Regions from separate parts of the Ensifer sp. SSB1 genome, predicted to be linked through region 2. Evidence: predicted binding sites of a transcription regulator. Region 2 holds the regulator's gene; each other region holds the start of a gene.

Region 1 (10,603 bases), on a different contig from region 2:
ACCTTCGGCGCCGTCGTGGCGCCGCTGCTGCTCGACCGCCTGGGCGTGCAGATCGGCGCTGAAGTTCTGCTCGGTAACGCCAGGATCCGGATCGCGGGCACGATCGTACGCGAGCCGGACGCCTTGTCCGACGGCTTCGGCTTTGCACCGCGCCTGATGGTTTCGGCCGAGGCGCTGGCCGCCAGTGGCCTGGTGCAGACCGGAAGCCTGGTCGAGCATAGTTACAAGGTTAAGGTCGCCGACCCGGCGCAGCTTGCGACCATTAGCACCGATGCGGAGAAGCGCTTTCCGTCGGCCGGCTGGTCGATCCGCACCAGCGCCAACGCCGCGCCGTCGCTGACGGCCAACATCACCCGCTTCTCGCAATTCCTGACGCTTGTCGGCCTGACGGCGCTGATCGTCGGCGGTGTCGGTGTCGCCAACGCGGTGCGCTCCTATCTCGATCAGAAGCGCAGCGTGATTGCGACCTTCAAATGCCTGGGGGCGCCGGCGTCGCTGGTCGCGATGATCTATCTGGCACAGATCCTGATGATCGCCCTCATCGGTATCGTCATCGGCCTGACCCTCGGCATGCTGATCCCCTTCATCGCGGCGCAGTTCCTCGCCGACCTGCTGCCAATCTCGACCGAATTCCATCTCTATCCGGGCGCGCTCGGCCTCGCAGCGCTCTTCGGCGTGCTGACGGCGCTGACCTTCGCCATCCTGCCGCTCGGCCGGGCGCGGGCCATTCCGGCAACCGCACTCTTCCGCCAGCAGGGCTTCGATCCCGCCGGCTTTCCGGCATGGCCCTATCTGCTCGGTGCCGTTGCCTGCCTTGCCGCACTGGCGGGGCTGGCGATCTGGGCGGCCTATGACCGCTATATTTCGCTTGTGTTCCTGGGGGCGATCGCCTTTGCCTTCATTGTCCTGCGTGTCGTCGCGCTCGCGATAGCCTGGCTTGCGCGCCGCAGCCCGCGGGTCAGCTCGCCGGCTCTCAGGCTGGCGATCGGCAACATCCATCGTCCCGGTGCGCTGACGTCCTCGGTCGTGCTGTCGCTCGGCCTGGGGCTCGCCCTGCTTGTGACGCTGGCGCTGATCGACGGCAATCTGCGCCGCGAACTCACCGGAAGCATGGCCGAGCGAGCGCCGAACTTCTTCTTCGTCGATATCCAGGGTAGCGAGATCGAAGGTTTCCGCTCGGTGCTGAACCAGGCGATCCCGAAGGGCAAGGTCATCGAGGTACCGATGCTGCGCGGCCGGATCGTCGCTTTCAATGGCGAGGACGTGAACAGTCGCAACGTGCCGCCTGGCGGCCAATGGGTGCTGCGCGGTGACCGCGGCATCACCTATGCCAAGAACAAGCCGGAGAACTCGACGCTTTCCGAAGGCACGTGGTGGCCGGCCGACTATAGTGGCGAGCCGCTCGTCTCGTTCTCGGCAGAAGAGGCGGGCGAGCTCGGCCTGAAGATCGGCGACACCGTGACCGTCAACGTGCTTGGCCGAAACATCACCGCCAAGATCGCCAATTTCCGCAACGTCGAGTGGGAATCGCTTTCGATCAACTTCGTCATGGTGTTTTCGCCGAACACCTTTGCCGGTGCGCCGCATGCGTGGCTGGCGACGGTCATCGATCCGGCAGCGACGCCGGAAGAAGAGGCGGCGGTGCTGAAAGCCGTCACCAACGCCTATCCGACGATCACCAGTGTGCGTGTGAAGGATGCTCTCGACATCGTGAACGGCCTGCTTGGGCAGTTGGCAACCGCCATCCGGGCTGCGGCCGCGGTGGCGCTCGTTGCGTCCGTCCTGGTGCTTGCCGGTGCGCTTGCCGCCGGCAACCGGGCCCGTGTTCACGACGCCGTCGTGCTCAAAACGCTGGGTGCGACGCGCGCGACGCTCATTCGGGCGTTCAGCTACGAATATGCCGTTCTCGGCCTCGCAACCGCGGTTTTCGCGCTGTTCGCCGGTGGCGTTGCCGCCTGGTTCGTGGTCAGCCGTATCATGAAGCTGCCGTCAAGTTTCCTGCCGGATGTCGCCATCCTGACGGTTGTCGGGGCACTGGTGATGACCGTCGGCATCGGTCTTGCCGGCACGTGGCGTATTCTCGGACAGAAGGCGGCGCCGGTGCTGCGGGAGCTCTGAGGCGGTCAAGTTAACCGTAAATCCCTGTCGCCCTTGCCGGAAACGGCCGGATGCGTTCGAATCCAGGGGGTGCGGGTCTTGTACGGAAAAGGTTTCGGCATCATATTTATCCACAGGCATGCTGGAGCTCCGCAGCGGCGCCTGGGCGTGGAAGCTTGCCTTCCAAAGCGAGACCGTTCGCCGCCCGACACCGTAACTTCCACCGGAGCTTAAATGAGGAAACAATGGCTGATCTGAGAAACTACCAAACCCGAATGTCGCCCGCCGGCGCTCAGGCGGGTGCCGTGATCGATGAGGGCCTTCGCGCGTACATGCTGAAGGTCTACAACCTGATGGCTTTTGGCCTCGCGATCACTGGCGTGGCAGCTTACGGAACCTATGCGCTTGCCGCCTCCAATCCGGCATTCGCCCAGCTCATCTACGCTTCGCCCCTGAAGTGGGTCGTGATGCTGGCGCCGCTGGCGATGGTCTTCTTCATGAGCTTCCGCATTAACTCGATGAGCGTCTCCGCAGCGCAGACGACGTTCTGGATCTACGCGGCCTTGATGGGCCTGTCCCTGTCGTCGATCTTCCTGGTCTTCACCGGCCAGAGCATCGTGCAGACGTTCTTCGTAACGGCCGCTTCGTTCGGCGCTCTGTCGCTTTACGGCTACACGACCAAGAAGGACCTGTCCGGCTTCGGCACGTTCCTGATCATGGGCCTCTTCGGCCTGATCATCGCGTCGATCGTCAACATCTTCCTTGCTTCGTCGGCCCTCGGCTTTGCGATCTCCGTGATCGGTGTTCTGGTCTTCGCTGGCCTCACCGCCTACGACACGCAGAAGATCAAGGAAATGTACTACGAAGCCGATGACAGCACCGTTGCCGGCCGCAAGGCGATCATGGGCGCGCTGACGCTCTACCTCGACTTCATCAACCTGTTCATGTTCCTGCTCCAGTTCATGGGCAACCGGAACAACTAAGGTTGGAACGAATGACGGAAAAGGCGGCCTCGGCCGCCTTTTTTGTTGCCGGAGAAATGTTGATCGCGTCCGGGCTCCGTGGGAGTGAAGGACACCGAAACCTCGAGCTACAGTCTACCGCTATGTCCCTGAGCCTGCGTGACGCCACCTTGGCCGACCTTCCCGTCATCACCGCGATCTATCGCGAATCCGTGTTGAATGGCGTCGCGACCTACGAGATCAACCCGCCTTCCGAAACGGAGATGCGGGCGCGGTTCGAGACGATCATCGGCAATGGATATCCCTACATGGTTGCCGTCGACGATGGCGGAACGATCGTCGGCTATGCCTATGCTTCCGGTTTTCGCACGCGCACGGCCTATCGCTTCCTGGTCGAGGATTCCATCTATCTGGCGCCGGAAGCGCGCGGCAAGGGAGCCGGCAAGGCGTTGCTCGCCGAACTGATCCGGCGTTGCACGGAGCTTGGCTTTCGGCAGATGGTGGCGGTGATCGGCGGCGCCCATCCGGCTTCGATCGCGGTGCACCGCTCCCTCGGCTTCGAATATCAGGGCACGATGAATGCGACCGGTTTCAAGCATGGCCGCTGGCTCGATACGGCGATCATGCAGCTTGCACTCGGAGAGGGGCAGACGAGCGATCCGCCGGAAGACGTCTATCCGGACACGCTCTATCAGTGATCGTCGAACGTTCGGCGGACGCTCGACATGCGCCGCTTGTGGTCAGCCGTCCCGGGACAGATCAACCCGCTGCGCCGGAGACATCGCCGCGCATCTCACCGCAACGTCGGTGTGAAACAGGCCTCAGGTTTCCACCAGCTTCAGAACCTTGTCGAACACTTTGAGCACCTGGGCGAGCTCGTGCCCGCGCTTCAGGATCGTGCCGTGAATGTTCAGCACGCTGTAAGCACCCTGCTTCGCCGCCAGTTTCGGGTTCTTCTCGATCCGGTAGAGCGGCATTTCGCCCGAACGCTTGAACACCGAGAAAACCGCCCGGTCCCTCAGGTGATCGATGGCGTAGTCCCGCCATTCGCCTTCGCCGACCATGCGACCGTAGACCCAGAGGATCTGGTCCAATTCGCGACGATGGAAAGTGATGGGGGGAGGGTTCTTGGCGTTCTTGTATTCGTGAAGATCGACGACCACTTCGGAAGTGGTCTCGCGCTGATGGCGCGCCTCGCCTTGCGGCAAATCCGGCTCATCGGTCATCGGCAATCCGGCCTTCTGTTGTGACAGAACGATAACAGTGTGCCTGACATGAGCCGAAAAGCAAGCCGGAAGCCGTTGGACGATGAGGGCATTTCTTACGTCTGCCCCAATTCAGTCAAATCGCCGCCCCAATTCACCGCAAAACTCGCGGGCGCTGACGGACAGAGTCGTTGCCACCGTATGTCCGGTCAGGTCGTCATGCTGCGGGAGTTCACCGAACGCAGCCATGGCCGGTTCGGTCCGGTAACTTCGAACCCTCAGCCCCAGCCCCTCGATGCTGCCGGGCCGAACCACCCCTTGCGCGCCTCGCCGGGCTATAACTTGCCCTGCGGGCCGGCGAGCACGGCCGTTGCGCCGACGATCGCGCCCGGCGTTTCCTTGTCCTTCATCGTCTGCAGGAGAACGGCACAGCCGCTGTTGCCGGACCGTTCGGTCAGGACTGTCGCGGGGAGTGTGAAGCTTGCCGGCGTTCCGTCCCACATGCCGATCGTCTGGATGTCACGCACGGCATGCCAATAGGGGACTTCCTTGCCGCTGTTCTCGCCCTTCTCCATCTTGACGATTTTCGCACGGTCGAAATAGACGACGACGACGTTTGCCTTGCCGATGCCGCTGCCAATGTTGATCTGGATCTCCTCGCCCTGGATCTTTGCCTCGACGGGAACGGCAAGTCCCTTGCCTTCCGCCTTCATGGTTTCCAGTCGGGTCTTGATCGCCTCGAGGTTGCCGCCGTTGAGATGATCACGGCCGTTGAGGATCGCCTGGGGCGTATAGACGCCGTTGCGGCCAAGCATCCGGGCATAGGCGTATTGCCGCTCGGTATTTTCCTTGGAGGCGAGCGTGTCGGCCCAGCCGAGATAATTCCAGTAGTCGACGTGATAGGCGAGCGCCACGACATCGCCGTCATCGACCAGTGCCTTCAGCGCGGCGTCGGCTGGCGGGCAGGAGGAACAGCCCTGGCTGGTGAACAATTCCACGACGCCCTTGATCACCTGTCCGTCCTGCGCCCCGGCCGGTGCACCGGCGGCTGCGAACAGCCCGAAAGCCAGTGCAAGAGGACGAATGAAAGAACGGTCTGCGGATGTCATGGCGTCACTTCGTTGGGGCCGTCGGCCTACTCCTTATGGGGGAGTTCTTTACATACGCCGGCCACGCATCAACGGGAAGTCACGTTGGAGTGAGGTGACGAGTGAGCACGACCTTGTGTTGGACGCGCTGGCATTGGGCGCCCAAAGAAAGAGCCGGGGCGCTTTTCGGCGCCCCGGCTCGAATGTTTTACCGCATGCTTCCTTCAATCATAGCCGACTAAAGGCGTTGCGCGGCGCGTAGACGACCTCCGCCGATCAGGCCGCGAGGTCCCGCAGAACGGTCTGCAGGATGCCGCCGTTGTTGACGTAGGTCACTTCGTCCAGCGTATCGATGCGGCAGATCAGCGGAATTTCCTTCACGCTGCCGTCGCCATAGGTGACCTTGGCGACACGCTTTTCGCGCGGCTGGACATTGGCGAGGTTGTCGATGGTGACGACTTCGTCGCCCTTGAGACCCAGCGATTCCCAGGTCGTGCCCTCTTCGAAGACGAAGGGGATGACGCCCATGCCGACGAGGTTCGAGCGGTGGATACGCTCGAAGGACTGCGCGACGACAGCCTTGACGCCCAGCAGGTTGGTGCCCTTCGCAGCCCAGTCGCGCGACGAACCGTTGCCGTATTCGACACCGGCGAAGATGACGAGCGGAACGCCCTCTTCCTTGTACTGCATGGCGGCGTCGTAGATCGACATCTCTTCCTTCGACGGATAGTGGATGGTGTAGCCACCTTCCTTGCCGTTCGGGCCGAGCATGTGGTTGCGGATGCGGATGTTGGCAAACGTGCCGCGCATCATCACTTCATGGTTGCCACGGCGCGTACCGTACTGGTTGAAGTCGGCAACGCCGACGCCATGACCGATGAGGTAGGCACCAGCCGGCGAAGCAGCCTTGATCGAGCCGGCCGGAGAGATGTGGTCGGTCGTGATCTTGTCGCCGAAGAGGCCGAGGACGCGGGCGCCCTTGATGTCGGAGATGCCCGAACCGGTCTTGCCCATGCCGACGAAGTAGGGCGGGTTCTGCACATAGGTCGAACCATCGTCCCAGGCATAGGTCTGGCCCGGAGGAACCTGAACGGCCTGCCAGTTTTCGTCGCCCTTGAAGACGTCCGCGTACTTGGTCGCGTAGAGCTCGCGGGTGACGTACTTGAAGATGAACTCCTGGATTTCCTTGGAGGTCGGCCAGATGTCCTTGAGGAAGACGGGCTTGCCGTCCTTGTCCTCGCCGATCGGCTCGTTGGTCAGGTCCTTCTGGACGGAACCTGCAAGCGCGTAGGCGACGACGAGCGGCGGCGAAGCGAGGTAGTTCGCCTGGACGTCCGGCGAAATGCGGCCTTCGAAATTGCGGTTGCCCGAGAGAACGCCGGCGGCGATCAGGCCCTTGTCGTTGATCGTCTTCGAGATCGGGCCCGGCAGAGGGCCGGAGTTGCCGATGCAGGTCGTGCAGCCGAAGCCGACGAGGTTGAAGCCGAGCGCGTCAAGGTCCTTCTGCAGGCCGGACTTGGCGAGGTATTCGCCGACGACCTGCGATCCCGGTGCAAGCGAGGTCTTGACCCACGGCTTGGACTTCAGGCCCTTGGCGACCGCGTTGCGGGCGAGCAGACCGGCAGCGATCAGCACCGACGGGTTGGAGGTGTTGGTGCAGGAGGTGATCGCAGCGATGGCGACGTCGCCATGGCCGAGGTCGAAATCCGTGCCTTCGACGGCATAGCGGTTCGAAAGCTGGCCGGGCTTCTTGTAGTCGTTTTCGAGTGCGGTGGCGAAACCGGACGCGATGTTTTCGAGCGCGATGCGGCCTTCCGGACGCTTCGGACCGGCCATGGCCGGAACGACGTCGCCGAGGTCGAGTTCGAGCGTGTCGGTGAAGACGAGCTCGGAGCCGTCGCCGTCGCGCCACATGCCCTGCGCCTTGGAGTAGGCTTCGACGAGTGCGATGCGTTGCTCTTCACGGCCGGACATGGTGAGGTAGTTGATGGTTTCGCTGTCGACCGGGAAGAAGCCGCAGGTCGCGCCGTATTCCGGGCCCATGTTGCCGATGGTGGCGCGGTCGGCGAGCGTCATGTTGTCGAGGCCCGGGCCGAAGAATTCGACGAACTTCGAGACAACGCCCTTCTTGCGCAGCATCTGCACGACCATCAGCACGAGGTCGGTCGCGGTGACGCCTTCCTTGAGCTTGCCGGTGAGCTTGAAGCCGATGACTTCGGGCAGAAGCATCGAGACCGGCTGGCCGAGCATCGCGGCTTCCGCCTCGATACCGCCAACGCCCCAGCCGAGAACGCCGAGACCGTTGATCATGGTGGTGTGGCTGTCGGTGCCGACACAGGTGTCCGGGTAGGCGGTGATTTCGCCGTCTTCTTCACGGGTCCAGACCGTCTGGCCCAGATATTCCAGATTGACCTGGTGACAGATGCCGGTGCCGGGGGGAACGACGCGGAAGTTCTTGAATGCCTGCTGACCCCACTTCAGGAAGCGGTAGCGCTCGCCGTTGCGCTGGTATTCCAGTTCGACGTTGCGGGCAAAGGCGTTCGGCGTGCCGAATTCGTCGACGATGACCGAGTGGTCGATGACGAGGTCGACGGGAACCAGCGGGTTGATCTTCTCCGGGTCGCCGCCGAGCGAGACCATGGCATCACGCATCGCGGCGAGGTCGACGACGGCGGGAACGCCGGTGAAGTCCTGCATCAGCACACGGGCGGGACGGTAGGCGATTTCGTTTTCAGCCGTGCCCTTGTCGTTGAGCCAGGCGGCAATGTTCTCGATGTCCTTCTTGGTGACAGAACGGCCATCTTCGTTGCGCAGCAGGTTCTCGAGCAGAACCTTCATCGAGTAGGGAAGCTTGGATACGCCGGCGAGACCGTTCGCCTCAGCCTTGGGTAGGCTGTAATAGACGTAGTCCACACCGTTGACGGTGAGCGTGGAGCGACAATTGAAGCTGTCTAGGGACTTGGACACTGGATAATACCCCGTTCCGTCTGATCGCCAAAAACTGACGTACGAACGCCCGAGCGCCTGTGAAGCGCGAATTGGGATGCGGGTGCGGCCATTTCCGCTGTCCGTACGTGGAAATTCATTCCATGTTCGGCGCTAGGATGAAATTCACGCCGACCGCTGGCGTGTTGGCCGCCTTATAGATAATTTCTCCAAAACGTGCCAGAGCAACGAAGGTCCAATCGGAACTTTTTTTGCTCTGCGGAAGACACGCGAAGGGAAGTCTAATATTCATGCGCCTGCTGGCTGAAGGTTTGAGTGCGAAGCGCGGCGAGGATCTGATTTTTAACGATATTTCCTTTGCTCTTGATACCGGCGAAGCCCTTGTGGTGACGGGTCCGAACGGTTCCGGCAAGTCCACCTTGCTGCGGGTTCTGGCCGGGTTGCTGGCCCCCGAAAGCGGGCAGCTGAAACTTGAGAATGGCCCCCCGGAAATAGCCCGTCCAGCAGAGGTCAGCCACTATCTCGGCCACCGCAACGCGATGAAGCGCGAACTGACCGTCGCGGAAAATCTTTCCTTCTGGCAGCGTTTCATGGGCGATTCGCCCGGTGGCCACGGTGCCGCACTCGATGACGCCGTGGAGGCCGTCGGCCTGCCTGATATCGCACATCTGCCCTTCGGCTATCTCTCCGCCGGCCAGCAGCGCCGCATGGCGATGGCGAAACTGCTCGTCGCCTATCGCCCGATCTGGATTCTCGACGAGCCGACAGCGGCGCTCGATGTCAGCGCCGACCGGCTGTTTGCGGATCTGGTCAAGGCACATCTCGGCAAGGGCGGCATCGTGATCGCAGCGACGCACCAGCCGCTCGGGCTCGATCAGACGAAGGAATTGCACATGAAGGGCTTCGAGCATTTGGCGGAAGGGTTCTGGCATGATGCGTAAGGGCACGATGCGCAGAAGCCTGCCCGTGGTCGCGGGCGGGAGAATGCCGGCATGATCGCACTCTTCTTCCGCGATTTGAAACTGTCGATCCGCGCCGGCGGCGGCGCGATGATCGGCGTGCTCTTCTTCATGACGGTGGTCGCGGTCATACCCTTCGGCGTCGGCCCGGATCTGAACCTGCTTTCACGTATCGGCCCGGCGATCCTGTGGATCGGCGCTCTGCTCGCCTCGCTGCTTGGTCTCGATCGCCTGTTCCAGGCGGAGCGGGATGACGGCTCGCTCGACCTGATGCTGATGCAGGAGACGCCGCTTCTTGTCACCGTCTTCATCAAATGTGCGGCCCATTGGGCGGCGACCGGTCTGCCGCTGGTGATTGCTTCGCCGCTGCTCGGCCTCTTCATGAACATGAGCGAGATTGCGATCGGCGCCACGATGCTCACGCTTCTGATCGGCACGCCGGCGATCACCTTCATCGGTGCGGTGGGCGCTGCCGTCGCCGTGTCGCTGCCGCGCGGCGGGCTGCTGGTTTCGATCCTCGTGCTGCCGCTTGCAATCCCGGTGCTGATCTTCGGTGTCAGCGCGGTCTATGCGGCGATCGAGGACCCGGCGCCGTTCCTGCCGCCCCTGATGATCCTTACCGCGATCACCCTGTTCTTTGCCGTCATCGGTCCGGTTGCCGCCGCCGCAGCGCTTCGGCACGCGTCCGATTGACGCAATCGGGTCGCAGCGGCTGAAACTGTTTGCGGTTTTCCGCCGCAGCCGGCGCTAAGTCCTTCAGATCGATGACGTTTACGACGAGCGGACCAAACTGATCGTGATCGGTCGATTGACGGGGATCAATTGCAGCAGGGGGACTTAAGCGCTAAAGAGCCATTATGAGCGAAAACAGCCTGGCCATCCGCAAATTTAGCGACCTCGCCAATCCGACACGGTTCCTGGCGCTGGCCGACCGTCTGCTGCCGTGGCTTGCAGGCCTGACCGCGCTGTTCTTCGTTGCCGGCCTGTGGCTCTCCTTCACGACGGAAGGCGACTACCAGCAAGGCGAGACGGTGCGCATCATGTATGTGCACGTGCCGGCCGCCTGGCTGTCGATGATGTGTTACTCGGTGATGGCATTGGCCGCCCTCGGCACGCTCGTCTGGCGCCATCCGCTGGCTGACGTCTCCTCGCGCGCCGCAGCGCCGATTGGCGCCTGTTTCACCTTCCTGGCGCTCGTCACCGGCTCACTCTGGGGCAAGCCGATGTGGGGCACCTGGTGGGTCTGGGACGCGCGGCTCACTTCGGTCTTCGTGCTCTTCCTCATGTATCTGGGGCTGATGGCGCTCAACCGCGCGATCGACGACCCGGCACGGTCCTCCAAGGTT
Region 2 (10,603 bases):
GGAAGCTGGCGTTCTACCACTGAACTACACCCGCGATGCCTGCGAAATTTCCCGAACCGAGACGATCTGTCAAGGACCCTTGCGCGGTATCGCACGAGGGTCCCACGCAAAATCTCCTACTCGGCGCGGAAATGCTTCGAAAGCTTGAGGCCTTGCGCCTGGTAGTTTGAGCCGACGCCGAGACCATAGAGGCCCTCGGGCCGTTCCAGCATGTGTTCATAGACGAGGCGGCCGACGATCTGCCCGTGCTCGAGGATGAACGGCACCTCATGGCTGCGCACCTCCAACACCGCGCGGCTGCCGGTGCCGCCGGCCGAGGCATGGCCGAAGCCCGGATCGAAGAAGCCCGCATAGTGCACGCGGAACTCACCCACCAACGGATCGAACGGCGTCATCTCGGCGGCATAGAGCGGCGGGACATGCACTGCCTCGCGCGAGACAAGAATGTAGAACTCGTCCGGATCGAGGATCAGTTCGTCGCGTCCACGGCTATAGAGCGGCTCCCAGAAGTCGAAGATCGCGTGCTGCGCCTTCTTGTCGACGTCGATGACCGCGGTATGGTGCTTGCCGCGGTAGCCGATCAGGCCGTCCGGGCCAGTGCCCTTGAGGTCGATCGACAGCGCAATGCCGCCACCGCTGACATTCGGGCGCTCACTCGCCACGAGAACGTCGCTCTCGTGCAGCGCCACCAGCGCTTGCTCCGACAGCAGCGATTGGCCCACGCGGAAGCGGATCTGAGACAGGCGCGAGCCACGGCGAACGACGATCGGGAAGGTGCGCGGGCTGATTTCGAGATAGAGCGGGCCGCTGTAGCCGGCTGGGATCTTGTCGAATTCCTGGGCGCGATCGGTGATGACGCGGGTGAAGATGTCGAGACGGCCGGTCGAGCTCTTCGGATTGGCCGAAGCCGACATGTCCGAAGGCAGCGCCAGGCTTTCCATCAACGGCACGATGTAGACGCAACCGGTCTCCAGCACTGCGCCATCGGTGAGATCAACCACGTGCAGCTTCAGGCGGTCGAGCTTGTCCGCGACCAAGTGTGACGGGCCCGGCATGAAGCTCGCGCGGACGCGGAAGGCCTTGGCGCCAAGACGCAGGTCGAGGCTCGCCGGCTGGATCTGATCGGCGTCCAACGGCCTCTCGCTCTTCAGGCGCCCCGTTTCGAACAGCGCGGCAATCGCGCGGTCGGCCAAAATCCCAGTGTCGCGGCCCATTGCAGTCCTCTTTTCAGTTGCGAGACAAAACCAAACTCCGGGAATTGACGCAAGCGCACCCTAGCAGTATTGAAGCTTTATCCCGTGGTGATTTGGCCGGTCGGCTTGCAGCCACGTTAAACAAGTAGCTAAAAAGGCCGGGTGTCAAAACCGGCCCGTTTACGCGGCCGGTTTTTTTGTTTTTGAAGGTGATCGTCCCATGAGCAAGAACTGGCGCCCGGCAACCCAACTCGTCCACGGCGGAACCACCCGCTCCCAGCATGGCGAAACGTCCGAGGCAATCTTCCTCACCCAGGGCTTTGTCTACGAGACGTCGGAAGCTGCGGAAGCCCGTTTCAAGGGCGAGACCGAAGGCTTTATCTACGCCCGCTACGGCAGCCCCACCAACGACATGTTCGAAAAGCGCATGTGCATGCTGGAAGGCGCTGAAGACGCGCGCGCCACGGCATCGGGCATGGCCGCCGTCACCGCCGCCATCCTCTGCCAGCTGAGGGCCGGCGATCACATCGTCGCTGCCCGCGCCCTCTTCGGTTCCTGCCGCTGGGTGGTCGAGACGCTGGCACCGAAATACGGCATCGAATGCACGCTGGTCGACGGTCGTGATCTCAAGAACTGGGAAAAGGCGATCCAGAAGAACACCAAGGTCTTCTTCCTAGAAAGCCCGACGAACCCGACCCTCGAAGTCATCGACATCGCCGGCGTCGCGAAGCTCGCCAACCAGATCGGCGCCAAGGTCGTCGTCGACAACGTCTTTGCAACGCCGCTGTTCCAGAAGCCGCTGGAACTCGGCGCCCATATCGTCGTCTATTCCGCGACCAAGCACATCGACGGCCAGGGCCGGTGCCTGGGCGGCGTCGTGCTTTCCGACAAGGAATGGATCAACGAGAACCTGCACGACTACTTCCGTCACACCGGCCCGGCTATGTCGCCGTTCAATGCCTGGACCCTGCTGAAGGGCATCGAGACCCTACCGCTGCGCGTGCGCCAGCAGACGGAAACGGCCCGCCGGATCGCGGACTTCCTGGCGGAACAGCCGCAGGTCGCCAAGGTCATCTATCCCGGCCGCAAGGATCACCCGCAGACCGACATCATCGCCAAGCAGATGACCGGCGGCTCCACGCTCGTCGCGTTTGAACTGAAGGGCGGCAAGGATGCAGCCTTCGCGCTGCAGAACGCGCTCGAGATCGTGCGCATCTCCAACAATCTCGGCGACAGCAAGAGCCTGATCACTCATCCGGCGACGACGACGCACAAGAACCTGACGGACGAGGCCCGCGAAGAACTCGGCATTTCGGCCGGCACGGTGCGCTTCTCGGCCGGCATCGAGGACAGCGAGGACGTGGTGGAGGATTTCGCCCGCGCGCTCAGGGCTGTCAAAGCCTGAGGCAACGAAAGATACGGCCGCCGCGACAGGACGGCGGCCGTCGATCCCCCGCGGCGCTCATGCTGCTGCAGCGCTGCCATCCCAGGTGGCGTCACCTGCGGGATCGAGAGGGCCCAAACAGCCGATCGGGATTCTCGCAAGCCATTGCCCAGGAATGGGTATGCACAATCTTGCCGTTATTCTTGACGAAACCATCTTGCTGTAGAATACCCTGAAAGACCTGAAGCAAGGTGTTGCCCATGTATCGCGCTTTGACCCGCGACATAGAAGTTACGGTGGAGCCGTACTATCTCGAAGAGCAGTCGGATCCCGATGACGGCCGCTATGTCTGGGGCTATCGCATCGTCATCTCGAACCATTCGGACGCAGCCGTCCGGTTGATGACCCGCTACTGGCATATCACCGATGAGAATGGACAGGTCGACGAGGTCAGCGGCCCCGGCGTGATCGGCGAACAGCCGCTGCTCAATCCCGGCGACACCTATGAATATTCGTCGGGCTGCCCGCTGGATACGCCGTCGGGCGTGATGTTCGGCCACTACAGCATGGAAGCGGAAGGCGGAGAGACCTTCAACGTGGCCATTCCCGCCTTCTCGCTCGATTCACCCGGGCTCGTGCGCACCCTGAACTAATTCCAGGATTAAGTGTGAGGCGCTTGTCCGTCCGGAATTGCGCCCCTCAAATAGCGACCCCGGCCAAATGACCGGAGGCGCCCGCTACTGCGGACGCACTTCGCTTGCTTCGAAACGGTAGGTGGTGGAGCAGAACTCGCAAGTCACCTTCACAACACCATCCTCGAGGGTGCTTTCGAGATCGTCCGCTTCCAGATTGGCGAGCACGGAACGAAGCTTCTCGCGCGAGCAGCTGCAACGGTCAAAGACCGCCTGCGGCTCATAGACGCGAACGCCGCGTTCGTGGAACAGCCGGTAGAGCAGCCGTTCGGTTCCGACCATCGGGTCCGTCAGCTCGTCGGCATCGATCGTTTCGACCATCACCTTGGCTTCCGCCCAGAGATCGTCATCCTCGAAGACGTTTTCGCCATCATCGCCGTCGCCGCCGGACAGGTCGGGCTGGCGCATGCGCTCAGGCGCTTCCGGCAGGAACTGGGCGACCATGCCGCCGGCACGCCAACGGTGGCGCGGCTTGCCGTTTTCGTCACGGTCGAGCAGTTCAGCAACACCGAGCCGGACCTTCGTCGGAATCTGCTCCGACTGGCGGAAATAAACGCCGGCGATTTCTTCCAGCGTGGCGCCGTCCAGCGCGACGATGCCCTGGTAGCGCTGAGTGTGAGCGCCCTGGTCTATGGTAAAGGCGAGCACGCCCTTTCCGAGCAGCTCATGCGAGCGGGTGCGACCATCCTTCTCGGCAACGGCCAGCGCGTCGGCATCATAGCGGGCATAGGCACGCACACGGTCGGGCGTCGAGAAATCCGCAACCACCAGATCGACTGGACCGTCGCCTTTTGTCTGGACGATCAGCTTGCCTTCAAACTTCAGCGACGTGCCGAGCAGAACCGTGAGAACGACGGTCTCGGCAACAAGCCGCGCGACCGGCAGCGGATAATTGTGGCGCTCCAAAATAGCGTCGAGCATCGGGCCGAGCTGTACGGCACGGCCACGCACATCGAGGCCTTCCACCTGGAAAGGCACGACGTGATCGTCACCGGCGAAGTCGAACTCACCAAGCCCTGGCGTCATGTCAGTCATGTCTTGCTCCTTGCATCAGCCAACTGCGTTGCGCCAGGGACATTCCTATCCCTCGGCGCAACGTGCCCGCTGTCTCAATTGATCCCGCGATGAACGGATTGTCCACCGGGCATGTGCCGTTCGCCATTGCGCCGCACACCACCCATGGCAGTCAGCGCTTCACTGTTGCCAGGAGCGCCCCGCTTGCCGCCTAGATCGTGTCGAGCAGCCGCAATGTCAATAGCCGCCCACGCGCCTAGCAAAGCGCTGCCCCATCGGCCGGCCGCGCAGCGCTCATCCCTGCGAGCCGCTTAGACGAGGCCCATGCACCAGGCGATGATCGACTTCTGCGCATGCAGACGGTTTTCGGCCTCATCGAAGACCACAGACTGCGGGCCATCGATCACCTCGTCGGTTACCTCTTCGCCGCGGTGCGCCGGAAGGCAGTGCATGAACAGCGCATCGGAGGCCGCACGCTTCATCAGCTCCTCGTTGACCTGATAGGGCTGGAAGACGTTGTGACCGCGGGCGCGGTGTTCCTGGTTCATCGACACCCAGGTGTCGGTAACGACGCAGTTGGCATTGGCGACAGCCTGCTCGGCATCATGACACAGCAGGATCTCGCCGCCGTTGTTACGAGCCCAGTTCAGGATCTTGTCCTGCGGCTCGGAACCGAGCGGCACAGCCATGTTCATGCGATAGCCGAAACGGGCGGAGCCTTCGATCAGCGAGTGCAGCACATTGTTGCCGTCACCGGTCCAGGCGATCGTCTTGCCCTTCACCGATCCGCGATGCTCTTCGAAGGTCATGATATCGGCCATGATCTGGCAAGGATGCGTATCGTCGGTCAGGCCGTTGATAACAGGCACTGTCGCATGCTCGGCGAGCTCCAGAAGACGACGATGGTCGGTGGTGCGGATCATGATCGCGTCGACATAGCGCGACAGGACCTTGGCGGTGTCGCCGATCGTCTCGGCGCGGCCGAGCTGCATTTCGGTGCCCGAAAGAAACAGGGTCTCGCCGCCCAGCTGGCGCATGCCAACGTCAAAGGAGACGCGTGTACGGGTCGACGGCTTTTCGAAGATCATCGCCAGCATCTTGCCGGCGAGCGGCTTCTCGGCGGTTCCTGCCTTGGTCGCCGCCTTTCGGACGCGGGCATCGTCAATGATCGTCCGGAGATCGGCGGCCGTCATGGCCGAAAGATCGAGAAAATGTCTGGTGCCTGCCATCGTACTCGGTTCCTGTCTGAAAAATCGATCCCTGGTGCGCCACGCATTCCGCGTGAACGCACGAAGATCATTCTAACACCCTGTGTCGGCGTCGGTCCTATCCGTTAAGCGGCAGCGTTGCCGCCGGCCTTGCGCACTGCCTCGGCAGCGCGCTCGATGCGTGCGAGACCCTCGCGCGCTTCCTCCGCCGTCACCGTCAGCGGCGGCAGCAGGCGCAATACGTTGTCGCCGGCCGGTACGGCCAGGAGCTTCTCGGCGCGGATTTCCTTCAGGAGATCGGCCGAGGGACCCTTCACCTTGATGCCCAGCATCAGGCCATCGCCGCGGATGTCCTCAATGACATCCGGGAAGCGGTCCTTCAGCGAGGCAAGGCCCTGGCGGAACACGAGCGCGACATCCCGCACATGGCCGAGGAAACCGTCCGCGAGGATGACGTCGAGCACGGCGTTGCCGACGGCCATGGCCAACGGGTTGCCGCCATAGGTGGAGCCATGCGTGCCAGCCACCATGCCGGCAGCCGCTTCTTCCGTCGCAAGGCAAGCGCCGAGCGGGAAACCGCCGCCGATGCCCTTGGCCACGGCCATGATATCCGGGCGGATACCCGACCATTCATGGGCGAACAGCTTGCCGGTACGGCCGACGCCGGTCTGAACCTCGTCAAGGATCAGGAGCAGGCCGAACTCGTCGCAGAGCGCGCGCAATTCCTGCATGAACTCCTTGGTCGCCGGACGGATGCCGCCCTCGCCCTGGATCGGTTCGATCAGGATCGCAGCGGTCTCCTCGGTGATCGCATTCTTGACGGCTGCGATGTCACCAAACGGAACCTGGTAGAACCCCGGCGCCTTCGGCCCGAAACCTTCGATGTATTTCTGTTGGCCGCCGGCGGCGATCGTCGCGATCGTGCGGCCGTGGAAGGCACCCTCGAAGGTGATGACGTGAAACTTCTCGGGCTGCCCCTTGGCGAAGTGATAGCGCCGCGCCGTCTTGATCGCGCATTCCAGCGCTTCCGCACCGGAATTGGTGAAGAAGACCCGATCGGCAAAGGTGACGGCCGCCAGGCGACGCCCAAGGCTTTCCTGGCCAGGAACCTCGTACAGGTTGGAAAGGTGCCAGACCTTCTCGGCCTGCGCCTTCAGTGCCTCGACGAGGTGCGGATGCGCATGACCAAGCGAGTTCACGGCAACGCCGGCAGCGAAGTCGAGGTAGCGCGAGCCATCTTCGGCAATCAGCCAGACGCCCTCTCCTCGCTCGAAACGCAACGGCGCGCGCATGTAGGTGTCATAAAGCGGCGTGGTTGCAGTCATGCGAGGCTCTCCTTACTCCAGTCGACATCGATCCCGCGGCTTCGTGCGGCCCGATAAAAACCAAAAATGCCGCCTTGCGGCGGCGCAGGCACTATTCCCATTTCGCACTGCAATGTCAACAAAACCAAGCCTTGCAGCGCGATGACAAGGCCCGTTTCCCTGCGGCGAAAAAATCAGTCGGAAGGGCTTGCAAAAATGCAACGCTGATCGAGCAAGTTGGGGAAAACTACGAATTCGATTCGGCTCGATTCCCCGGACTCTTGCCACGGAGTCCGACGGTCAGTACGTTAACATTCAATTACTAGACGCATGCGGCGGACCTAGTCACCAAAAGAGTTATCGCGTTTGCAACCTCGGGGTTCAGCCGGGGTGCGGTGAGGGATTCTGCCATCCCCAACGCTGAGAACGGAGAGTGCAGAGATGAACTGGACTGACGAGCGGGTGGAGAAACTGAAGAAGCTTTGGTCCGAGGGCCTGAGCGCTAGCCAGATCGCGGCACAGCTCGGCGGTGTCAGCCGTAACGCTGTCATCGGCAAGGTTCATCGCCTGAGCCTCCCGGGACGCGCCAAGGCTGGCGGCAGCACCACCGCTGCGGCCCGTCCGAAGCGGCCGACCTCGGCCCCGCGCGCACCGAACTACGCCGCGCGCGTTGCGACCCGCACCGTTGCCCGTCCGTCCGGCGCCACGGTTCTCAAGGAAGAGATCGAAGTCGATCTCGTGGCCGAGCAGGATTTCAGCATCAGCACCGACGTGGTCGTGCCGATGTCGCGCCGCCTCGAGCTGACCCAGCTCACCGAGCGCACCTGCAAGTGGCCGATCGGCGACCCGCTGAAGGAAGAGTTTCACTTCTGCGGCAATGACTCGCCGGAGTCGTCGCCCTATTGCAGCTTCCATGCACGGCTTGCTTACCAGCCCTCGGCCGAGCGTCGACGGATGCGCTAAGGCGCCGCGCGGGAACAAAAGGAAAAGGGGCCGATCGGCCCCTTTTTTATTGGCTTCAATTTGCCATTCTCAGCTTTCGAGCGAGTATCCGGCGCCGCGGACCGTGCGAATGACGTCGGGCATGGTCGAGAAGTTCAACGCCTTGCGCAGGCGGCCGACATGGACGTCGACGGTACGCTCATCGACATAGATGTCATGGCCCCAGACGCCGTCCAGGAGCTGCGAGCGCGAGAAGACGCGGCCCGGAGAGGACATCAGGAACTCCAGCAGGCGGAACTCCGTCGGCCCCAGGCGAACTTCGCGGCTACGGCGATGAACGCGATGGGTTTCCCGGTCGAGCTCGATATCGCCGCAGCGCAGCAACGTCGAGAGCACTTCAGGCTTCGCCCGGCGCAGCATCGCCTTGACGCGAGCCATCAGCTCCGGCGTCGAGAACGGCTTGACCACATAGTCGTCTGCCCCGGTCGCCAGACCACGAACGCGCTCGCTCTCTTCGCCGCGCGCCGTCAGCATGATGATCGGCAGTCGCTCCGTTTCCGGGCGTTGGCGCAGCCGACGGCACAGCTCGATGCCGGAGACGCCAGGCAGCATCCAGTCGAGGATGAGGAGATCGGGCAGACGTTCCTGAAGCCGGATCTCTGCCTCGTCACCCCTGAGGATCGTATCGACGTCGAAGCCTTCCGCTTCCAGATTGTAACGCAGCAGGACGCTCAGCGCCTCTTCGTCCTCGACCACGGCGATTTTTGGCAACATCAGGTAACCACTCCTTACCGTGAGCGCCGTGCGGGTCCAGTGGACCGACCGGCGCTCAGACACTCTAAATCTGGAGCACAACCGCCGTTTTCAAAGGCGGTGCGAAAGCCGCGTGCTTCAGATACAGGAATTCGGGGCCGCGACCGAAGCCGCGACCGGATGATATTCATGGGGCATGCATTGCGAACGCGCGTTCGGCGCTAGAAGGGATGGGGAAGTGTATATGTAACTCCCCTCGCATCCCGCTCTAACCTAGTCGTTGACCGAGCCCAACGTCGACGTGTTGTCATCCTTCGGACGCTCGCCTTCCGGCTGGGCACCCGTAGCCATGTAGTAGATCGTCTCGGCGATGTTGGTCGCGTGGTCACCGATACGCTCGATGTTCTTGGCGCAGAACAGAAGATGTGTGCAGGGCGTGATGTTGCGCGGATCTTCCATCATGTAGGTCAGCAATTCGCGGAACAGCGAGGTGTAGATCGCATCGATCTCCTCGTCGCGCTCACGGATGCTGTTGGCCTTTTCCGGCGAGCGCGAGGCATACACGTCGAGCACTTCCTTGAGCTGCACCAGCGCGAGCTCGGCGAGGTGCTCGAGACCGCGGGCGAGCTTGCGCGGGATGCCGGAACCGGCAACCGCGATCACGCGCTTGGCGGTGTTCTTGCCGAGGTCGCCGACACGCTCCAGATCGGAGGCGATGCGGATCGACCCCATGATCTCGCGAAGGTCGGCGGCGACCGGCTGGCGCTTGGCGATCGTGACGATCGCCTTCTCGCCGATCTGGCGCTCGGCATCGTCGAGGACGGTGTCGTCCGAGATCACCTTCTGCGCGAGAGCCAGGTCGGAATTGACCAGGGCGCGAACGGATTCGGCGACCATCTGCTCTGCGAGACCGCCCATCTCCGAGATGCGGCGCGTCAGGTACTTCAGTTCTTCGTCATAGGCGGACATGATATGCATGGACATGATCGTCGATCCTTACAGGCGCTTTCCAGTTACTGTTGCAGCCTTATGCGGCCTCAGCCGAAGCGGCCCATGATGTAATCCTGGGTGCGCTGGTCATCCGGATTGGTGAACATCTTGTCGGTGTCGTTCTCCTCGACGAGATTGCCGAGGTGGAACATGGCGGTGCGCTGCGAAACGCGGGCGGCCTGCTGCATCGAGTGGGTCACGATGACGATCGTGAAGTTCGTGCGCAGTTCGTGAATGAGTTCTTCGACCTTGGCGGTCGCGATCGGGTCAAGCGCCGAGCAGGGCTCGTCCATCAGGATGACTTCGGGGCTGACGGCGACGGCACGGGCGATGCAGAGGCGCTGCTGCTGACCACCGGAAAGCCCGGTGCCGGGCTCCTGCAGGCGGTCCTTGACCTCGTTCCACAGACCGGCCTTCTGCAGGCTAGTCTCGACGATCTCGTCGAAATCCGCCTTGGTGCGGGCAAGTCCATGGATACGCGGACCGTAGGCCACGTTGTCGTAGATCGACTTCGGGAACGGGTTCGGCTTCTGGAAGACCATGCCGACGCGAGCGCGCAGTTCAACGACGTCGATGGTCGGATCGTAGATGTCGTCCTCATCGAGCGTGATCCTGCCGGTGACGCGGCAGTTCTCGATGGTGTCGTTCATGCGGTTCAGCGTGCGCAGGAAGGTCGACTTGCCGCAACCGGACGGGCCGATCAGCGCCGTCACCGTGTTTTCCCGGATGTTGAGGTTGACGTCGAAAAGCGCGCGCTTCTCGCCGTAATAGACCGACACATCCTTGCCGATCATCTTGTAGGGCACAGTGTTCATTTTCTGATCCAAGGCCTTCTCGACGGCTGCTTCTGACATGATGTTCATAGTAATTACCTCACTACCAACGGCGCTCAAAGCGACGTCGCAACAGAATGGCGCCAAGGTTCATGACGACGAGGAAGATGAGAAGGATGATGATCGCGCCAGAGGTGCGCTCGACGAAGGCGCGTTCCGCCTCGTTGGCCCACATGTAGATCTGCACCGGCAGCGCGGTCGACGGTTCCATCGGCGAACCGGGGAAATCGACCACGAAGGCGACCATGCCGATCAGGAGCAGCGGCGCGGTTTCGCCAAGCGCATGGGCG
Region 3 (10,603 bases), on a different contig from region 2:
CCCTGATATGGCGATCGCGGGTCGTGCGCCGCGTCAAAGGGTGACCCATCTGACAACGATGTCGCGGCGTTGTCGCCAGCGATTGCGGTTTGCCGAACTATAGCCATCGATGCCCTTGCGAACCGGGCAAGGGCGTCGGCGGCCGGGCTGACGGCACGTTCGTGCTTCCGCGGCGAAACGCAGCTGCGCTAGGCGACTTTCAGCGCCGCGGAAATTTCCGACAAGGTGGCCTTCTCCGCATCGCTGACAGCGACGCCGCCGAAGCCCAGGAAGCCGCCTTCCTTGGCGGCTTCCGCCACCTTCTGGCTGATCTGGTATAGCCATGTGCTGAAGGCTGCGACATCACCCTGCGCCTTGGTCTCGACGAGTGTCCGGGCCTGATTCAGCGTTTCAATGCATCTGGCCTTCATGTCCTCCGGCTTGGCGCCCTTGAGTTTCGTCTGCAGCCCATCGCGAGCGGCGGTCCGGCCCTCCGAGGTTTCGAAGTCGGCGACCAGCGCCTTGACGAGCGGGCTTGCTGCTGCATCGGCTTTTGCCTGCAGAAGTGCGCTGCTGTTGGCGATGCCTTCCTTCATCATCCCCCAGAGGCCGCTCGGCTCCGCGGCCGTCACCGCAATGCCGGCCATCATCACGCTCTCCAGGAGCAGCGTCCATTCTTCCGGGGTGAATGTCGATTTGTCGGCCATGGCCGTCTTCCTTCCTATCCGGTTTCGTCGATGACAATCGCCAACGGTCCGTGCGGAATGCAGGGCCGGCAGCTCATGCTTGGGCTGGATCTTCAGGTCGCCAGTGAGGCGAGCTTGGTCTTCAATGCATCGATTGCGGGTTTCACGATGTCGGAAGCGCCGGGTATCGCCAACACCTTGTCGAAAAGCCCGTTGAGCGTTGGCATCATCGGCCCGACGAGCGCGGAAAGGGCTGCCTTCTGTTCGGCAGACAGTTGCCCGGTGGCGCCCGTGACTTTGTCGAGCCCGGCTGAAATCTCCTCCAGTTTCGGCAGGGCGGCCGTGGCCGAGGCGGCGTCCGTGACACCGGTCAGCGTTGTCTGCAGGCTCGCCAGGCTGTCCTGGACCTGCCGGCCGATGTCGACCCCGGCGACCGTCAAGCTCTGCCCCGCCGTGCCAGCCTGTGGCGCGACCTCTCCGCTCGGTCTGCCGAACAGATAGAAGAGCACGGCTGCAAGCGCGAGCACGGCAATCACCCAGTAGAGCCAGTTGCGCGACCCGGACGGCGTCGCCGCCTCGGCTGCGCGCTGACCGGCTCCACCGACGGACGAAGCCGCTGTCGCGGCGCTGCGGGCGACCTGGCTCGCCGAGGCCGCGGCAGACTGTGCCGAAGCGCCGAGCCCGCCGAGCAAGCCTGTTCCGCCAAGCAGTTCTCTTGCGCCGGAGGGCAGGGCGGCCGCGATGTTGTCCTTCTGGCTCGCGAGCAGTCCGGCGATGCCATTGGCGCTGAGATCGCCGCCGCTCTGCCGGGCAAGGCCACCCAGCACGAGGGGAGCAAGCGTCGCCAGCAACGAACCGCTCGCCCGCGGGTCCATGCCGGAGATCCCGCCGATGGCGTTCGCAAGCGCACTGCCGTCCTTCGCCCCGAAGATTGACGAAATGATCTGTGACCCGTTCTGGCTAAGCGTCGCCTGATCGCCTCCCTGAAGCATCCCGATGAGACTGTCGAGCGATCCGCCCTGTTGACTGGCGGTATCGGCGATCTTCTGCGCCCCGCCCGGTTGCGCCGCGACACCCGTCAGTCCCGCCAGCACCGCGGGAATGGCGGCGCTGACGGCGCCCTGCACCTTGCTGCTGTCGAGCCCGAGCGCCGAGGCGATGCGTGCGATCATGTCAGGGGTAAGCATCTGCGCGATATACGAAACAAGATTGCTGGCCATTGGCTTTTCCTCCACGTTGATGTCGTCGGGCATCGACGGCGCTCATGGAGCGGTCGTCCGACGGCGCGGCAATTGGCTGCAAGCAATTCGCGTTTATCTGATTGTCGGCCGCGAGGCGGGTTCCTCTGGAACCTTCGGCCCAAAAATATTAGCACTTGTGGATGTAAATGGCCAGTTCTCGGCAACTTGCGGAAACGGCAGAACGTGGCTCATTGAACACGCGCGCTAGTGCGCCAGCATGTTGAGCGGCCCGTGACCTGGCAGCCGAGGCAGGAGGGAAGAAGGCGGACCGTCGGCCGCAGGGCCGGTTTAAGGGTCGCGACGACAGCGCCGCAGGATGCTTGCGGTCACGCGCGGGCCGGCCTGACCTGGTGCCCGCACTCATAGTCTGACCCCCGGCCGCGAGGCCAGGGATCCCGTCGGTTTCGCGTTACTTCTTCGGCGATTTCTCCGCCGGCGGCGGTGCCGCCTGCAGGTTGCCGAGAAGCGACGAGATCGCGTTTTCGCCGTTGAAGCCTGCTTCCTTCAGCAGTTGGTCGACGATCGGCTTGTTGGCCTGGTAGGACAGGAGCTGGCCCGCCAACCCGTCGCCAAGGCCGATGCCGTTTGCAGCACCGTCGCCGCCGCCGTTGCGGCCGAGCATGCCGCCGGTGTCGAAGATGCGGATGTCTGAGATCTTCTCGATCGGCTTGACCGCTTCGGCGAGTGCTTCGGGAATGATGCGGATGCGTTCGCGCAGGATCTCGAACTCGATGATGGCGGAGCTCAGCTTGTTGCGGGCCTCGTTGAGCAGCGCCTCGCTCTCGGCTGCGGCCTTGCCGGTTTCGAGCACGCCCTTCGCCTTGATGATCGCGGCGTCGGCCTCGGCGGTGGCGAGCGTCTTGATCGCATCGGCCTGGTCGAGGGCCGCCTGCTTTTCGGCTTCGGCGCCGACGGTCACGGCGGTCGCTTCGGTTTCGGCGTTCTTGCGGGCGTCGATGACGGCGATCTGGCGTTCGCGTTCGGCGATTTCCACGGCCTTTGCGGTTTCCACCTTTTCTTCCGCGGCAATGGCGAGCGCGCGGGCGGTTTCAGCCTGGGCCTTCGCCTCGGACTCTTCCCGGCTCTTGTTGGCAACCGCGATGGCGCTTTCCTGCGAAACGATCTGCAGGTCGCGGCGGGCTTCCGTGTCGCGCTGCTGCACGGCGCGGGTGGCGTCGATGTTGGCGCTTTCACGCGCCTGCTTGGCAAGCGCCTCGCGTTCGGCGATCGCCTGCTCGGCGGCGATGCGAGCTTCTTCCTCGGCGCGCTTGGCCGCCTGTTCCTGCTGCGCGGTTTCGGCGCGGGTGGCGGCCGACTTGTTGGCGATGTCGCGTTCCTGGTTCAGCTCCGCCTCGCGCTTGGTGCGCTCGATCGTCAGCGATTGCTGGCGGGCTTCCAGATCCTTCTGGGCGATCGCGACTTCGGTATCGCGCACGATCTCGTTGCGCTCCTTCTTGCGGCCCTCGGTAATGCGGGTCAGCGCCGCAAGACCATGCGCGTCGAAGAAGTTGTTGGCGTTGAAGTGCTTGATATCCGTCTGGTCGAGACGGGTCAGCGAAACGGATTCGAGTTCGAGACCGTTCGACTGCAGGTCGGCGCCGACCGCTTCCTGCACCGCCTTGACGAAATCCATGCGCTGTTCCTGCAGCGCGTCGAGGCTCATGGTGGCGGCGACCGAGCGCAGACCGTCGACGAACTTGGCCTCGATCAGCACGCGCAGCTGTTCGGCATCGTTGGTGCGGTCACCGAGCGTCTGTGCCGCAAGCGCGATCGAGGAAGCGTCGGGCTTCACGCGCACATAGAATTCCGCGCCGATATCGACGCGCATGCGGTCCTTGGTGATCAGCGCGTCGCCTTCGCCGCGGCGGACTTCGAGGCGAAGCGTCTTCAGGTTGACGCGCGCGATCGAGTGGAAGATCGGCAGCACGATGGAGCCTCCGTCGAGGACCACCTTCTGGCCGCCGAGGCCGGTGCGCACATAGGCTTCGTCGCGGCTCGAGCGGGTATAGAGCGATGCAAGAACAAAGCCGATGCCGAGGATCAGGACGATGCCGATACCGGCCGGCACCAAGAGTTCGTATAACATGGTTGCTCCGTGAGACTTAAGGAGTGGGAGTATTAAGGATTGGGCGGCGTCAGCAGGTCTGACGGCGCGGATATCGCAATGAAAATGTTGGACACGCGATCCACGACGAGCACCTGTGCGCCGATGGCGATCGGTTGCTCGTTGCGGGCGGCGCGTGCGCGCAGCACATGCCAGTTGCCGTGGCGGTCCTTGAGGCGGATGCGTCCCGGCAGGCCCTGGTCCAGCGGACCGACGGTGACTTCGCCGCTGCGGCCGACGAAATCGCCGAGATCGACCACATAGCTTTCGTCACGTGGGACGATCCTTGCCACCCAACGGCTCGACACGCGAACCGCGGGTAGCGAGAGAGCGAGCGCCGGCAGGGCCGCGACAAGCGCCGGCAGCGGCGCCCACAGGGCCCCGGCCACCGCCTGGATGACAAACCCGGTCATGGCGAAGAGGCCGAGGAAGAGCATCAAGAGGACAAGCAGCGGCACGCCGCCGACATTGAACCAGGACATCAGCCCGCCCAGCGCGTTGTGGTCGTCCAGCCAGGCCTTGTCGATCGCCTCGCCCAGCGAAAAGCCGAGCAGCAGGCAGAGGATCTCGATGCCGGTAAAGGCGGCCAGCATCACCGCCGCAATCGCGAATGGCAGAGATTCCGGGGCGAGGAAAGACAGCATGGGCGTTAGTGCTGCTTTGCCTTGAGCGCGGCCAGCCTTGCCTCGATTGCCCTGTCTCGATGCAGGCGGTCCAGTTCGTCCAGTTCGGCGCTGCCGCCATGATCTCCGCCCGGAACGCCGGTGGCGCGGGAGACGGCGGCGGCGGCGCGGGCAGCACCGTCCGCCGGGCTGGCCTTTGCCAGACCCGAAGCTTTGCTCTCGGGGAACTGGGCGATGCTGCGCTTGAGATCGGCAAGCCGCGCCTCGGCCTCGCGGCGGGTGGCAAGCACCGCCTGCAGGGCCTGCTGGCCCTCTTCGAGATCGGTGCGGGCGCCGGCGAGCGCCTTGTCCAGGGCGGCGAGTTGCGATTCCAGATCGATCTGGCGCGCGACGCCGGCTTTGGCGAGGTCTTCCCGGGCAGCGGAGATCGCAGTCCGGATTTTTTCGTCCAGTTTCTCGAGATCGGCGCCGATTTCATCGCGGCGGCTGAGGATGCGATACTCCTCGGCGCGGGCCTGGCCGATATCGACCCGGGCCTCTTCCGCGGCCGCGTCGATTTCGCGGAGCGCCTGTTCGACGATTACGATCTTGTTGCTGCCTTCAGCCTTGTCGACGGCGGCATTGGCGAGACCGGCAATCAAGCGGCCCATGCGAGATAGGATGCCTTCATTCGTCATCATTTTCTTCTCCGTTCGGTCGGAATGCGTGGTGACGCCGATGTGGATCTGATAGCCGCCGTTTTGTGCAACGAGCTGGGCGGCGAAGATATTCAAGGTGCCGGACGAATAGCCGGCGACATCGTATGGGATCGCGACGCGACCGCGCACGGTGGCGACGGTCAGATCCGACGGTCCCTTGATTGCAAAAAGCTTGTCGTCCAGCGGCAGCCTTTCGGTGCTGGCCGGCTGTCCCCGGTTCGCCGCGAAGTCGCGCAACCCCAGCGTGACCATCCGCGCCGGAAGCCCGGTTCGCTCCCGGACTGTTTCGTAGGCAAGCTCGTGCAGCGTTACGAGATTGGCGCCCGCCTTTTCACCCGTGAGTTCTTCGAGCATTGCCAGCATGTTGGCGTAGGCAACGAAGGTTTCCTCCAGCGCGTGTCTGGCCTCCTCGTCTGGCGCGAGATCGTAGCGCAAGATCGACGTGTGGTTGCTCTGAGCCATGCTCAATTACATAAAGCACCGCTTTCGTGCTTTCAAGGATCTGCTCAGGTTTAAGTTGCAATTCTCTTCTGCTGAACGCGCGCAACGGTCGCGGCGCCGGCAATGCGGGTTGCAGCGGCGGAGAAATGGGGCGTCGACAGCGGACGATTGACTGGTGGGTTTTATTCCGCCGCGTTGTTGCGCAGCCAGGTTTCCAGCGCGGCAATCACCGAGAGCCGCAGGCTCGCGCCCTTCGACAGGGCGCGGGTGAGGGACAGGTCGTCGCCGGCAAATCCCATCTCGGCCATGATGTCGTTCGCCCGCATCCGGCGGCGGTTCATGATCGTGCGGATTTCGGCGATCGTTTCGGGAAGCAGGTAGCGACCGCTGGCAATCGCCGGGGGCGCTGCAAGCGGTGGATCGATTTGAGCGCGCGGAGCAAGCCCGTCAGCGGCGCCGTTGCTGCTCAGCCAATTGAGGAACGTTTCACGCTCGGCCGGGCTTGCCTTGGTCCAGGAATTCTTGAGCTTGTCGAGGCGCGTGCGCTCGTCCTTGAGCCCTGCCACGATAAGCGCCTTGCGCAGCGACGGGATGCGCCCGGCGATGAGATCCGCGTAGATATCAGGGAAATCGAGCTTCAGGCGCTGCACGTCCGCGGTTTCGTCGCTCTTGGTTTTCTTCGACATGCTCATTCCCGCGCCGTTCGTTCGCGACATGCTCTAGCGTGCTCGGCCGCCCGGCGCGAGCGAAATAGGTCGCTATCCTCTATCCTTTGTCGGCCGACGTCGTTAGGGAACGCAGGGAGAGTAACGCGACGTTGCGTGCAGAATGCCCTTTGCCGGACATCATGCATCCAGCTTTACGCAAGTCCCTTCGCCTATCGTCACCTCAATGGCCGGGATGTGACACGGCGAATAAAGGACAATGATATGTCAAACGATATCGAGCATTACCGCGATCCATCCGATTCGATGGTTGCCTGCTATCTCGCGAACAATGACGGCGACGAACTGACCGACGTGCTGGTCGCTGCCCTTGAAGATGCCTTCCGCATCCTGAGCGACGAGATCTCCGGCGAAACGATGCATTGAAGCAGGGCGCGTCTCCCCGGCGGGCTACCCCTCCGGGCTGATCCACCATCGGTTGCGAATCGGCGAGGAAACATCCTGTCTTCGCCCGGTTCTAGCCGGCGACATCGACCTTTCCGAGAGAGTTCGGGATGCGCGTCGCCAGCACAAGGGGCGAGGCGCATGATGACAATTTCGATCTGGCATTGGGCAGTGATTTTGCTGGTCATCGATGTGCCCGTATGGCTGATCCTTCGCGCCCTGAAGCGTTGACGCTATGCGCCCGTAGGCGGGCGCGCGGCGGCAGAGGACAGGGCTTCGCGGATCCTGATTGGACGGCACGATCGTCGCTCCGGCACCCTTGTCCGTAACGACTGCCGCCCCGGCCTGCTTACAGGCCGACGGGCGGTGGCATGACCACCGGCTGCTGCTCAGTTTTCCTGCAGCAACGCTTCGGCCGAAAGAGCGACGGATAGGACGGTCGCATCGGTTCCGTTTCTCCCCACCAGCATCAGTCCAGCCGGACGCGCGAGGCCCGGCATCGGCAGGGTGATGGCGGTCAGATCGAACTGGTTGGCGACCTGGCAGTTGCGCAGCAGCAGACTTTCCACGCGGTCGTATTCTTTGGCGTCGTTGTCGACGCTGGCAATCGACACGGCGGCAATCGGCGTCGTCGGCAGTGCGATGAGGTCATAGGGCGAAAGCCGCTCGTCCATGGCGAGGGTGAGCGCATGCCGGGTTTGCAGTAGGGCCGAGATCGCTGCGTCGGCCACCAAGATCCGGCGGCGAAGCGAGACCTTGACCCTGTCGTCGACGGGGGCGGTCTCGTCGCCCAGCCAGTCCGCGTGGACGCGGCTTGCCTCCAGGCCCGCAATCGAGCCGATGCGTGTCGCTTCGCCGAGTTTTTCGATCAAGTCGTCGATGGTACAGTCGAAGATCTCAGCCCCCGCTTTCTCCAACCGGTCGAGGCTTGCCGCGAAGGCATCGGCGACTTCGGGGGAGAGGTCTTCAAACAACCTGCCGCGGGGGATGCCGATCCGTAGGCCTGCGATCGAACGGCCGACGGGCGGTTTTGGTTGCTCGCCGGCCATCACGGCGTCAGCTGCAACGCAGTCGGCAACGGTCCGGGCGAGCGGTCCGAGCGAATCCAGAACCGGCGAGAGCGGAAAGGCGCCATCGAGCGGGATGCGGTTCGCCGTCGGCTTAAAGCCGACGATGCCGTTCAGCGCCGCAGGGATGCGGATGGAGCCGCCGGTGTCGGAGCCGATGGCGATGTCGCAGGTGCCTTCGGCCGCCGAGACACCGGCGCCAGAGGACGAGCCACCGGGGATCAGGCTTTCGTCGGCGGCGTTGCCGGGCACGGGGTAGTGCGGATTGAGGCCGACCGCCGTGAAGGCGAACTCTGTCATATGCGTTTTGCCGATGATCACGGCGCCGGCAGCACGCAGCCGCTGGACAACGAGCGCGTCTTCTTGGGCCGGCGGCGCGCCGCGGCGAATGATGGAGCCGGCAAGCGTCGGTTCGCCGGCGACATCCAGCAGGTCCTTGATCGAAACGATCTTGCCGTCGAGCGGCCCAAGGCTGTCCCCCGCCTGCCGGCGACGGTCGGCTGCGTCGGCCTCGCGGTGCGCGCTCTCTTCATAGAGGCGGACGAAAGCCTTTTCCTCGTGCCGGCGATCGTTGAGCCAGCTCAGGATCTGTTCCAGGCGGTCGCGGACGGAGACGTTGGCGGCGTGGGGCACGATGATCACCTGTCGAATAGGGGCCGCCATCGGCGTCCGGGGCGGGGTCGTTGCCTAGGTTCACCGAGGTCAACGACGGTCACCTTGATAGCAGCATTGGTGGCGATTGCCATCGTGCCATTGTCGCCGCGGCCGGCGCCGACCTTCACCGAACTGTCGCCAAACCGTTCAAATAGTTTCATGCCCCTGTTACGTCGCTGACATCGGGGTGACCAAAGGTCCGGCTCGCGCGGTCGCGCTGCCGAATCGGAGGTCTGTTTGGCCGATATTCTCAAGACGCTTTCAAGGCGTTCTTTCCTCTTTTCCGCCGGTGCCGCGGGCTTCGTGGCCTCATCGGGCCTTGCGACCCCCTTCTATGCGCGCGGCTACGGCCGGCCAGAATTCATTCACGGCGTACAATCGGGCGATGTCGATACCTCTTCCGGGATGATCTGGACGCGGGTGGATCGGCCGTCGAAGGTTTCGGTCGAGTATTCGACCACGGAGAGCTTCTCCAATTCCTTTCGTCTTGCCGATCTCACGGCGACGCCGCAAACCGATTGTGCGGTCAAGTGCTCGCTCGATGGGCTGCTGCCGGATCAGGACATCTTCTACCGCTTCACCGCCACCGATCTCTACGATGTCAACCGCGTCTCCGAGCCGGTGGTCGGCCGGTTTCCCACGGCCCCCTTGCGCAAGCGCTCGGTCCGTTTCGTCTGGTCCGGCGACACCGCCGGCCAGGGCTGGGGCATCGACGATGTCGGCATGAAGACCTATTCGACGATGCGGCTGCACGAGCCGGACTTCTTCATTCATTCCGGCGATACAATCTATGCCGACAACCCGATCCCGGATGAAATCGCATTGCGCGACGGGGGCGTCTGGAAGAACCGGGTGGTGACCCACGAGAAGCGCGACGTGGCGCGCACACTGGAAGAATATCGCGGGCAATGGAAATACAATCTGCTCGACGATCATGTCCGGCAGCTGAATGCCGTCTGCCCCACCTTCTACCAGTGGGACGATCATGAGGTCCTGAACAACTGGTCGGCCTCGACCGATCTTCGCGACGACGCGCGATACCCGGAAAAGGACGTTGCCGTCTACGCGGAGCGGGCCGCCCGGGCTTTCCATGAAATGACGCCGATCCGCACGCCGGCGACACAACCCGGCCGCATCTTCCGCAAGGTCGGCTACGGCCCGCTGCTCGATGTGTTCTTCGTCGATCTGCGCTCCTATCGCGGCGCCAACCAAAGCGAGGACGGTGGCGGCGCGCTGTTCGGCTGGCGGCAGGCGGATTGGCTGAAGCGCGAACTTGCAGCCTCGCGCGCGGTCTGGAAGGTGATCGCCTGCGACATGCCGATCGGTCTCGTCGTCTGGGACGATTACGCCAACAGGCGCGGCTCGGATGCGATCGCCAACGGCGACAATGGCGCGCCTGCCGGTCGTGAGCTGGAGTTTGCCGATCTCCTACGCTTCATCCGCGACAATGCCATCGACAATCTCGTCTGGCTGACGGCGGACGTGCATTATACTGCCGCGCACCGCTACGACCCCGCGCGTGCCGCCTTCAAGGATTTCTCGCCTTTCTGGGAGTTCGTGTCGGGGCCGCTTCACTCCGGTACCTACGGGCCGAAGGAGCTCGACATGACCTTCGGCCCCGAGGTTCGTTTCATCAAGGCGTCGGGTGGCGGCATCGACAGCAACCTGCCGCCATCGGCCGGCCTGCAGTTCTTCGGCATCGTCGATATCAACGGCCAGACACAGCAGATGACCGTGCGTCTGATGGACCGACAGGACCAGGAACTCTGGCGCGTGACGCTCGATCCGGCTGCGATTGCATGACGAATCTGGTAACAGCCGGCAGCTTTCCAAACCCTGATTTCCAGACCCCTGGCGGGTGCAAACCCATGGCCTACCGGCATTTGACCGCGACGCTCATGCGCGCGCCCCCTTTCGCAATCGCAAAAAAACCTGTATGAGCGCGACCATTGAAAAAGCGGCGTGGCCCATCGGGGCTTGCCCTGAACCTCCGAGACGAAA

What was found. The regulator PhoB, encoded in region 2, activates phosphate uptake and scavenging genes when phosphate is short. The targets are predictions, from matches to a motif close to TGTCATNNANCTGTCAT.
Region 1: I8N66_RS01235 (DUF2794 domain-containing protein) is a predicted target of PhoB. The motif match lies at 4,306-4,322, and genes of this name have one in related genera.
Region 3: I8N66_RS09210 (alkaline phosphatase) is a predicted target of PhoB. The motif match lies at 8,758-8,774, and genes of this name have one in related genera.

Annotation. Positions count from the first base shown of each region.
Region 1 covers NZ_JAEPRP010000003.1:57,756-68,358, forward strand. The annotation lists gene I8N66_RS01220 (ABC transporter permease) at 1-2,118, shown strand, start outside; gene I8N66_RS01225 (Bax inhibitor-1/YccA family protein) at 2,343-3,080, shown strand; gene I8N66_RS01230 (GNAT family N-acetyltransferase) at 3,203-3,757, shown strand; gene I8N66_RS01235 (DUF2794 domain-containing protein) at 3,881-4,285, opposite strand; gene I8N66_RS01240 (thioredoxin family protein) at 4,600-5,373, opposite strand; gene acnA (aconitate hydratase AcnA) at 5,629-8,319, opposite strand; gene ccmA (heme ABC exporter ATP-binding protein CcmA) at 8,589-9,239, shown strand; gene ccmB (heme exporter protein CcmB) at 9,291-9,950, shown strand; gene I8N66_RS01260 (heme ABC transporter permease) at 10,115-10,603, shown strand, end outside.
Region 2 covers NZ_JAEPRP010000005.1:20,607-31,209, reverse strand. The annotation lists tRNA gene I8N66_RS02050 (tRNA-Gly) at 1-34, opposite strand, end outside; gene I8N66_RS02045 (2'-deoxycytidine 5'-triphosphate deaminase) at 117-1,214, opposite strand; SAM riboswitch at 1,289-1,367, shown strand; gene I8N66_RS02040 (O-succinylhomoserine sulfhydrylase) at 1,414-2,598, shown strand; gene apaG (Co2+/Mg2+ efflux protein ApaG) at 2,838-3,230, shown strand; gene I8N66_RS02030 (Hsp33 family molecular chaperone) at 3,315-4,304, opposite strand; gene argF (ornithine carbamoyltransferase) at 4,595-5,512, opposite strand; gene I8N66_RS02020 (aspartate aminotransferase family protein) at 5,617-6,816, opposite strand; gene I8N66_RS02015 (GcrA family cell cycle regulator) at 7,237-7,758, shown strand; gene phoB (phosphate regulon transcriptional regulator PhoB) at 7,828-8,511, opposite strand; gene phoU (phosphate signaling complex protein PhoU) at 8,764-9,477, opposite strand; gene pstB (phosphate ABC transporter ATP-binding protein PstB) at 9,528-10,343, opposite strand; gene pstA (phosphate ABC transporter permease PstA) at 10,357-10,603, opposite strand, start outside.
Region 3 covers NZ_JAEPRP010000026.1:9,862-20,464, forward strand. The annotation lists gene I8N66_RS09170 (hypothetical protein) at 189-686, opposite strand; gene I8N66_RS09175 (DUF937 domain-containing protein) at 779-1,885, opposite strand; gene I8N66_RS09180 (flotillin domain-containing protein) at 2,316-3,992, opposite strand; gene I8N66_RS09185 (OB-fold-containig protein) at 4,025-4,654, opposite strand; gene I8N66_RS09190 (PspA/IM30 family protein) at 4,660-5,793, opposite strand; gene I8N66_RS09195 (hypothetical protein) at 5,955-6,458, opposite strand; gene I8N66_RS09200 (hypothetical protein) at 6,702-6,863, shown strand; gene I8N66_RS09205 (amidase) at 7,271-8,611, opposite strand; gene I8N66_RS09210 (alkaline phosphatase) at 8,840-10,405, shown strand.